2 linked regions of the Cryptosporangium arvum DSM 44712 genome follow. The protein of the gene in region 2 binds, or shares a complex with, the protein of the main gene of each other region. Links are inferred from orthologs where the notes say so. Each region holds a gene or a part of one and is shown on either strand. Other genes may lie near its edges.

Region 1 (4,693 bases), 5.6 Mb from region 2 along the record:
CAGGAGAGCGGTTACTGCAAGTAAAGGACCCCGTGTAAGCACTGGGGCACCATAGTGGACGCCGTGCACAGCTGCTTCACAGCATCGTGCAACAAGTTACTCGTCTTCGTCCTCGTCGCTGCGGGCCACGTAGGTCGCGAAGCGTTCGATCGGGATCTCGAACTCCGGATTGAGGTCCACGAAGTCACGCAGCTGCTCGGCGAGCCAGCCGAGCGTCACGGTTTCTTCGCCGCGACGCTCGGCCAGCTCCTCGATGCCCTTGTCGGTGAAGTACACGCCTAGCCCTGGCCACCCGGCAGCGCGGCCTCGATCAGAGCCTTCTGCTCCTGCTCGTGCACCTTCGCCGACCCGACCGCCGGCGACGCCGCGGCCTTGCGCGACACCCGGCGCAGGCGGATGCCCTCGAGCTGCTCCAGCAGGTTCAGCGCGACGAAGCTCCAGGCACCCTGGTTCGCCGCCTCCTCCTGGACCCACACGTGGTCCTCGGCGTTCGGGTAGCGGTCCAGCGTGGCCCGCGCCTCGGCCACCGGCAGCGGGTAGAGCTGCTCGAGCCGGATGATCGCGACGTCGTCGAGCTTGCGCTGCGCCCGCGCCGCGGCCAGGTCGTAGTAGACCTTGCCCGAGCAGAGCAGCACCCGCTTCACCTTCGCCGGGTCGGGCTTCACACCGTCGAAGCCCGGGTCGTCGATCACCGGCTGGAACCGGCTGCCCTCGGTGAACTCCTCCAGCGACGACACCGCGGCCCGGTGCCGCAGCAGCGACTTCGGCGTGAACGCGACGAGCGGGCGGTGGATGCCGGACAGCGCCTGCCGACGCAGCAGGTGGAACCAGTTGGCCGGCGTGGTGCAGTCGACGACGGTCATGTTGTCTTCCGCGCACATCTGCAGGAAGCGCTCGATCCGGCCGGACGAGTGGTCGGGGCCCTGGCCCTCCTGGCCGTGCGGCAGCAGCAGGCCGACGCCGGAACGCTGGCCCCACTTCGCCTCACCCGACGACACGAACTCGTCGATGACGGTCTGGGCGCCGTTGACGAAGTCGCCGAACTGGGCCTCCCACAGCACCAGCGCGTCGGGCTGGGCCAGCGAGTAGCCGTACTCGAAGCCCATCGCCGCGTACTCGCTCAGCAGCGAGTCGTGGACGAAGAACCGCCCGTCGCCGTTGCCCGCCCGCGCGCCGAGCAGGTCGAGCGGCGTGAACTCCGAGCCGTTCTCCTTGTCGATCAGCACGGAGTGGCGCTGCACGAACGTGCCGCGGCGCGAGTCCTGCCCGGCCAGCCGCACGGTCTTGCCCTGCGCGACGAGCGTGCCGAGTGCGAGGATCTCGCCGAACGCCCAGTCGATGTTGCCCTCGCGGGTCATCTTCCGGCGCTTCTCCATCAGCGGCTTGACCCGCGAGTGCGGGTGGAAGCCGTCGGGGTACTCGACGTGCACGTCGCCGACCCGGTGGATCAGCTCCAGCGGCACCGCGGTCTCGACCACCTGCGACGACGGGTTCGACTGCAGCGTCGGCTCCCGGCGCGAGGTCTGGGTGGAGTCCTTGGTGGCGCGGAAGACCTGCTCGAGCTTGCCCTGGAAGTCCTTGAGGGCTTCCTCGGCCTCGTCGACCGTGATGTCGCCGCGGCCGATCAGCGCCTCGGTGTAGAGCTTCCGGACGCTGCGCTTGTTGTCGATGATCGCGTACATCTCGGGGTTGCTCATCGAGGGGTCGTCGCCCTCGTTGTGCCCCCGGCGCCGGTAGCAGACCAGGTCGATGACGACGTCCTTGTGGAACGCCTCCCGGTACTCGAACGCCAGCCGGGCCACCCGGACGCACGCCTCGGGGTCGTCGCCGTTCACGTGGAAGATCGGCGCCTGGATCATCCGCGCGACGTCGGTGGAGTAGAAGCTCGACCGCGAGTACGCCGGGGCGGTGGTGAAGCCGACCTGGTTGTTGACGACCACGTGCACGGTGCCGCCGGTGCGGTACCCGCGCAGCTGGGACAGGTTCAGCGTCTCGGCGACCACACCCTGGCCGGCGAACGCGGCGTCGCCGTGCAGCAGCACGGGCAGCACCGTGTAGCCCTCGAGGCCCTTGTCGAGCACGTCCTGCTTGGCCCGCACGATGCCCTCGAGAACGGGGTTCACCGCCTCCAGGTGCGAGGGGTTGCTGGTCAGCGACACCTTGATCGTGTGCTGCCCGTCGGGCGTCGTGTACTTCGACTCCGCGCCGAGGTGGTACTTCACGTCACCGGAGCCCTGGGTGCTCTCCGGGTCCATGTTGCCCTCGAACTCGTTGAACACCTTCTCGTACGGCTTGCCGACGATGTTCGTCAGCACGTTCAGCCGGCCGCGGTGCGCCATGCCGATGACGAGCTCGTCCAGGTCCTCCTCGGCGGCGGCCTGGAGCACCTCGTCGAGCAGCGGGATGACGGCCTCGGCGCCCTCGAGCGAGAAGCGCTTCTGCCCGACGAACTTCGTCTGCAGGAACGTCTCGAACGCCTCGGCCTCGTTCAGCTTCGACAGGATGCGCTTCTGCGTGTCGGTGTCGGGCTTGGAGTGCTTGACCTCGACCCGCTTGGCGATCCAGGCCCGCTCGGCGGGGTCCTGGATGTGCATGTACTCGACGCCGATCCGCCGGCAGTACGAGTCACGCAGCACGCCGAGGATCTCGCGCAGCTTCATCGTCTTCTGGCCGGAGAAGCCGCCGACCGGGAACGGGCGGTCGAGGTCCCAGAGCGTGAGGCCGTGCTCGAGGATGTCGAGGTCGGCGTGGCGACGCTGGCGGTACTCGAGCGGGTCGGTGTCGGCCATCAGGTGGCCGCGCACGCGGTAGGAGTGGATCAGCTCGAGGATGCGCGAGGTCTTGTCGATCTCGCCCTCGTGCACGGTCGTGACGTCGCGGACCCAGCGGACCGGCTCGTACGGGATGCGCAGCGACGCGAAGATCTCGTCGTAGAAGCCGTCGGCGCCGAGCAGCAGCTGGTGCATGCGCTTGAGGAACTCGCCGGACTGCGCGCCCTGGATGATGCGGTGGTCGTAGGTGCTGGTCAGCGTGATGACCTTGCTGATCGCGGACGCGGCCAGCTGCTCCTCGGACAGGCCGGAGAACTCGGCCGGGTACTCCATCGCGCCGACGCCGATGATGGCGCCCTGCCCCTTGGTCAGGCGCGGCATCGAGTGGACGGTGCCGATGCCACCGGGGTTGGTGAGGCTGATCGTCGTGCCGGAGAAGTCGTCGGCGGTGAGCTTGCCGTTCCGGGCCTTGCGGACGATGTCCTCGTAGGCCTGCCAGAACTGCTGGAAGTTCATCGACTCGCAGCCCTTGATGCTGGCCACGACGAGCGTGCGGCCGCCGTCCTTCTGCTGCAGGTCGATCGCGAGACCCAGGTTGACCTGGCCGGGGATGACCAGCGCGGGCTTGCCGTCCACCTCGGTGAACGAGTTGTTCATCTCCGGGTGGGTGGCGACCGCCTTGATCAGGGCGTACCCGATCAGGTGGGTGAAGCTGACCTTCCCGCCCCGCGAGCGGGCCAGGTTGGAGTTGATGACGATGCGGTTGTCGGCGACCAGCTTGGCCGGGACGGCGCGCACGCTCGTCGCCGTCGGCACCTCGAGCGAGGTCTCCATGTTCTGGACGATCCGCGCCGCGGCACCGCGGATCGGCTTCGTGGAGGGCTCGACCTTCTCCTCGGCGGGCTTGGCCGGAGCGGCCTTCGCCGGTTCGGCTGCCTTCGCCGGCGCGCCGGACGGTGGCGCGGGCTTCGGAGCGGGCTTCGGAGCGGTGCTCGCGGCCTGCGCGGCCTGGGCGGCCGGCTTCGACGCCGTGGTCGTCACGGTGGACGCCGACGGGCCGGGCTTCTGGGCCGCCTTGGGGGGCGTCGGCTTGGGGCCGACCTTCTGGGCGAGCGTCGCCGGGGTCGGCACGCTGCCGTTCGACGACGACGTCGTGCCGCCGGCTCGTCCGTCCGCACGGTCGGCGGCGGGCGCGGCACCGTTGTCGCTCGCCCCGCCGGTGGGCCGGTAATCGGCGAAGAACTCGTGCCAGGCCGGATCGACGCTGGCTGGGTCGGAGAGGTACTGCTGGTAGATCTCCTCGACCACCCATTCGTTGGCCCCGAAGGCCGCCAGGGAATCCTCGGTCTGCGTTGAGGTGCTGCTCTGCGTCGACACGGCCGCGTGTTCGCCTTCTTCTCAGCTACTCGTGCGTACGGTTCGTTCTTTTCGATGGAGTTCGTGGCACCCCATCACGGCACGGTAACCCCGCAGCCGCAACTGTTCAGGCTACGCCCGCATACGGGCCCCTGCCGAGCGTGCCCGCTGAGCGGAAGGGATGCCGAGTGCGAAATGACACTCGGTTTCCGCGCGTATCGCTGAACCGTATCGGTTCAGCGGCCGAGGCCCGTCAGCTGACGTCTCTCGCGGCCGTGACCAGCGTTCCGTACGCGGTCGTCAGGACGCCGTAACCGAGCAGTACGAGCGCGGCGACCCACCACGTCGGAACGCCGTCCGCGGGCACCAGCGACGTCATCGCCTGGGAGGCCCCGCCCGGCAGGTAGTACTGCAGGCTGCTGATCCACTTCTGGTCGAAGGCCGCCGCCAGGCGCGGGAACACCAGGAACGCGCCGAGTTCGCCGAGGTAGAGCAGGATCGAGGCGACGACGGCGAGCACCTGGTTGCGGAGCAAGGTGCCGAGCCCGACTCCGAACACGACCCAC
Region 2 (3,211 bases):
CCCGACCCGAGGCGCCCGCCGAGGCCGGCCTTGAACAGCGGCTTCAAGCGGCCCATCAGCCCGCCGGAGGGGCCCATGACGAGCCCGGAGCGCAGGTGCGTCACCCGGATACCGGCGTTCTCGGCCGGGCCGGTGGCGGCCTCCCAGACCCGGCACAGATCGGCGAGGAAACCCGTGCCGAACGGCTCGTCCTCGCGCACCTCGCGGTCGCCGGTGTCCCCGTACGCGTCGATGCCCGACGCGGAGATCAGCACCTTCGGCGGCTTCTCGGCCTGCGCGGCCGCGGTCGCGATCGTGCGGGTGCTGTCGACCCGGCTGTCGATGAGCGTCGCCTTGTACCGCGAGGTCCACCGCCGGTCGCCGACGCCGGCCCCGGAGAGGTGCACGATCGCGTCGGCGCCGGAGAGCGCCGCCGGGTCGAGGCGCCCGGCCGCCGGGTCCCATCGCAGCTGGTCGGGCCCGGTCGGCTCGCGGCGCACCAGCCGGATCACCTCGTGCCCGTCCCGGCGCAGGTCGTCGACCAGCGACGTCCCGATCAGCCCACTGGCTCCGCTCACCACGATCCTCATGCCGCGATCCTCTCGCGAGGCTCGGCCGGCCGCGACTCGACACGACCCACGCCGACCCGGCTGGCTCGGCGAGCCCGGCCCGTTCGGCTGGCTCGGTGCGTTCGGCTGGCTCGGTGCGTTCGGCTGGCTCGGTGCGTTCGGCTGGCTCGGTGCGCCCGGTCCGCCCGGCCTGCCCGACGCTCCCAGCCTGCCCGGCCTGCCCGGCGAGGGGGCCGTCGACGCGGACGGCCCGCCCCGGGCGGGGCGGGCCGTCGGAACGGAGCGGACCGGTTCAGGCGAGGCCGGGTCGGGCCAGGCTGGATCAGGCCAGGCCGAGTTCGCCTTCGAACGCACCGGCCTCGAGGCGCTGCTTGATCGCGCCCAGGAAGCGGGCGGCGTCGGCGCCGTCCACGATCCGGTGGTCGTAGGAGAGCGCCAGGTAGATCATCGACCGCGGCGCGATGACCTCGCCGAGGTTCGGGTCGTTGATCACCACGGCACGCTTCACGACCGCGCCCGTGCCGAGGATGCCGGAGTTGGGCTGGAAGATGATCGGGGTGTCGAACAGGGCACCCACGCTGCCGGTGTTGGTCAGCGTGAACGTCGCCCCGGCCAGCTCGTCCGGAGTCACCTTGTTGTTGCGGGTGCGGTCGGCCAGGTCGGCGATCTTCCGGGCCATGCCGGCCAGGTTCAGGTCACCGGCGTCACGCACGGTCGCCACCAGCAGGCCGCGCTCGGTGTCGACCGCGATGCCCAGGTGCTCGGCCGCCGGGTAGGTGACCGTGCCCTCCTCCATGTTGAGCACCGAGTTGAGCTGCGGGTACTGCTGCAGGGCTTCGACGGCCGCGACCGCGAAGAACGGCAGGAACGTGAGCTTCACGCCGTGCCGGGCCTGGAAGTCGGTCTTGGCCCGCTGGCGCAGCTGCGCGATCTTCGTGACGTCGACCTCGATGACCTGCGTGAGCTGGGCCGCGACCTGCAGCGACTCCACCATCCGCTGCGCGATGACCTTGCGCAGGCGGGTCAGCTTCTCGGTGCGGCCACGCAGCGGCGACGGCTGGGCCGGTGCCTTCGGAGCGGCCGCGGCGGCCGGGGCGGCGGCAGGTGCCGCGGCCGGAGCCGGAGCGGCGGCGGCGGCCTTCTTCGCCTCGGCCGCGTCCAGGACGTCCTGCTTACGGATCCGGCCACCAACCCCGGTGCCCTTGACGCTGCTCAGGTCGATGCTGTGCTCGGCGGCGAGCTTGCGCACCAGCGGCGTCACGTAGGCACCCTGGCCGTTGTCGGACGACGAGGCCTCGGTGGCCGGCGCCGGGGCGGAGGCGGGCGCGGCGTCCTGCGGCGGCGTCGACTCGACGGCGGCGCGGGCCGGCTCCTCGGACTCCTCGGCCGGCGGGTTCGGCGGCTGGGCGGCCTGGGGCTCGGGCTTCGGCTCCGACTTGGGTTCCTCGGCCTTCGGCTTGGGTTCCTCGGCCTTCGGCTTGGGCTGCGACGGCTCGGACTTCGCGGGCGCGGAGTCGGCCGAACCGATCACGCCGAGCTCGCCGCCGACCTCGACGGTGGCGTCCTCGTCCGCGGTGATCGAGAGCAGGGTTCCGGCGACGGGCGACGGGATCTCGGTGTCGACCTTGTCGGTGGAGACCTCGAGCAGCGGCTCGTCGACGGCGACCGAGTCACCGACCTGCTTGAGCCAACGGGTGACCGTGCCCTCGGTGACCGACTCGCCCAGCGCGGGCATCTTCACCGACGTGCCGTCGCCACCACTCGGCGCGGCCTCGGCCTGCGGAGCCGGAGCGTCCTCGGCGGCCTCGGTGGACGGGGCCTCGGCGACCGGAGCCTCCTCGGGCTCCTGCGCGGCGGGCTCCTCGGCGGCGGGCTCCTCGGCCGGGGCCGGCTCGCCGGAACCGGCGTCCTCACCGGCGTCACCGATGACGCCGAGCTCGCCGCCGACCTCGACGGTGGCGTCCTCGTCCGCGGTGATCGAGAGCAGGGTTCCGGCGACGGGCGACGGGATCTCGGTGTCGACCTTGTCGGTGGAGACCTCGAGCAGCGGCTCGTCGACGGCGACCGAGTCACCGACCTGCTTGAGCCAACGGGTCACGGTGCCCTCGGTGACCGACTCGCCGAGTGCGGGCATCGATACGGAAGTCGGCATGGTCTGTGCGGCTCCTCAAACTATTTGATCGTTGGCACGGGCGCGTCACCCGTGTACGTGCAATGGCTTCCCCGCAAGCGCGAGGTGAGCCTCACCGAGCGCTTCGGACTGAGTGGGATGTGGATGCAGGAGCGGCGCGACATCCTCGGGAAATGCCTCCCAGTTGTAGATCAGCTGGGCCTCGGCGACCAGTTCACCCATCCGGCTGCCGACCAGATGGACACCGAGAACCGGACCGTCCTTGGCGCGCAACACGGTTACCGCGCCGGAGGCCCGCAGAATCGTAGCCTTGCCGTTGCCGGCGAGGTCGTACTGGACTTCGTCGATGTCGTACCCCCGGGCGCGGGCTTCAGCCGTGGTCAAGCCGACCGAGGCCACCTCGGGCTCGGAGTACGTCACGCGGGGCACGCCCGCGTAGTCGATCGGCACCACCGGGAGTCCGGCCACCCGCTCGGCCACCAGAATGCCCTCGGCGAACCCGACGTGCGCGAGCTGCGGGGTGGCGATCAGG

What was found.
Region 1: sucB (region 2) and CRYAR_RS34810 share a complex: the UniProt entries of both Escherichia coli proteins name them as parts of the 2-oxoglutarate dehydrogenase (OGDH) complex. The link is inferred for Cryptosporangium arvum DSM 44712 from one-to-one orthologs.

What each region holds. Positions count from the first base shown.
Region 1 is NZ_KK073874.1:7,665,923-7,670,615, reverse strand. The notes cover bases 79-4,468. They hold CRYAR_RS34810 (multifunctional oxoglutarate decarboxylase/oxoglutarate dehydrogenase thiamine pyrophosphate-binding subunit/dihydrolipoyllysine-residue succinyltransferase subunit), read right to left. Parts: upstream 4,149-4,468; coding sequence 279-4,148; downstream 79-278. Other genes in these bases: CRYAR_RS34805 (ABC transporter permease), read right to left, coding at 4,381-4,468; CRYAR_RS34815 (DUF6104 family protein), read right to left, coding at 97-276. In the rest of the region: CRYAR_RS34820 (hypothetical protein), read right to left, coding at 1-42; more of CRYAR_RS34805, read right to left, coding at 4,469-4,693. UniProt on the Escherichia coli protein: E1 component of the 2-oxoglutarate dehydrogenase (OGDH) complex which catalyzes the decarboxylation of 2-oxoglutarate, the first step in the conversion of 2-oxoglutarate to succinyl-CoA and CO(2).
Region 2 is NZ_KK073874.1:2,038,354-2,041,564, forward strand. What follows is about bases 286-3,193. They hold sucB (2-oxoglutarate dehydrogenase, E2 component, dihydrolipoamide succinyltransferase), read right to left. Parts: upstream 2,701-3,193; coding sequence 871-2,700; downstream 286-870. Other genes in these bases: CRYAR_RS09465 (TIGR01777 family oxidoreductase), read right to left, coding at 286-569; lpdA (dihydrolipoyl dehydrogenase), read right to left, coding at 2,746-3,193. Also shown: more of CRYAR_RS09465, read right to left, coding at 1-285; more of lpdA, read right to left, coding at 3,194-3,211. UniProt on the Escherichia coli protein: E2 component of the 2-oxoglutarate dehydrogenase (OGDH) complex which catalyzes the second step in the conversion of 2-oxoglutarate to succinyl-CoA and CO(2).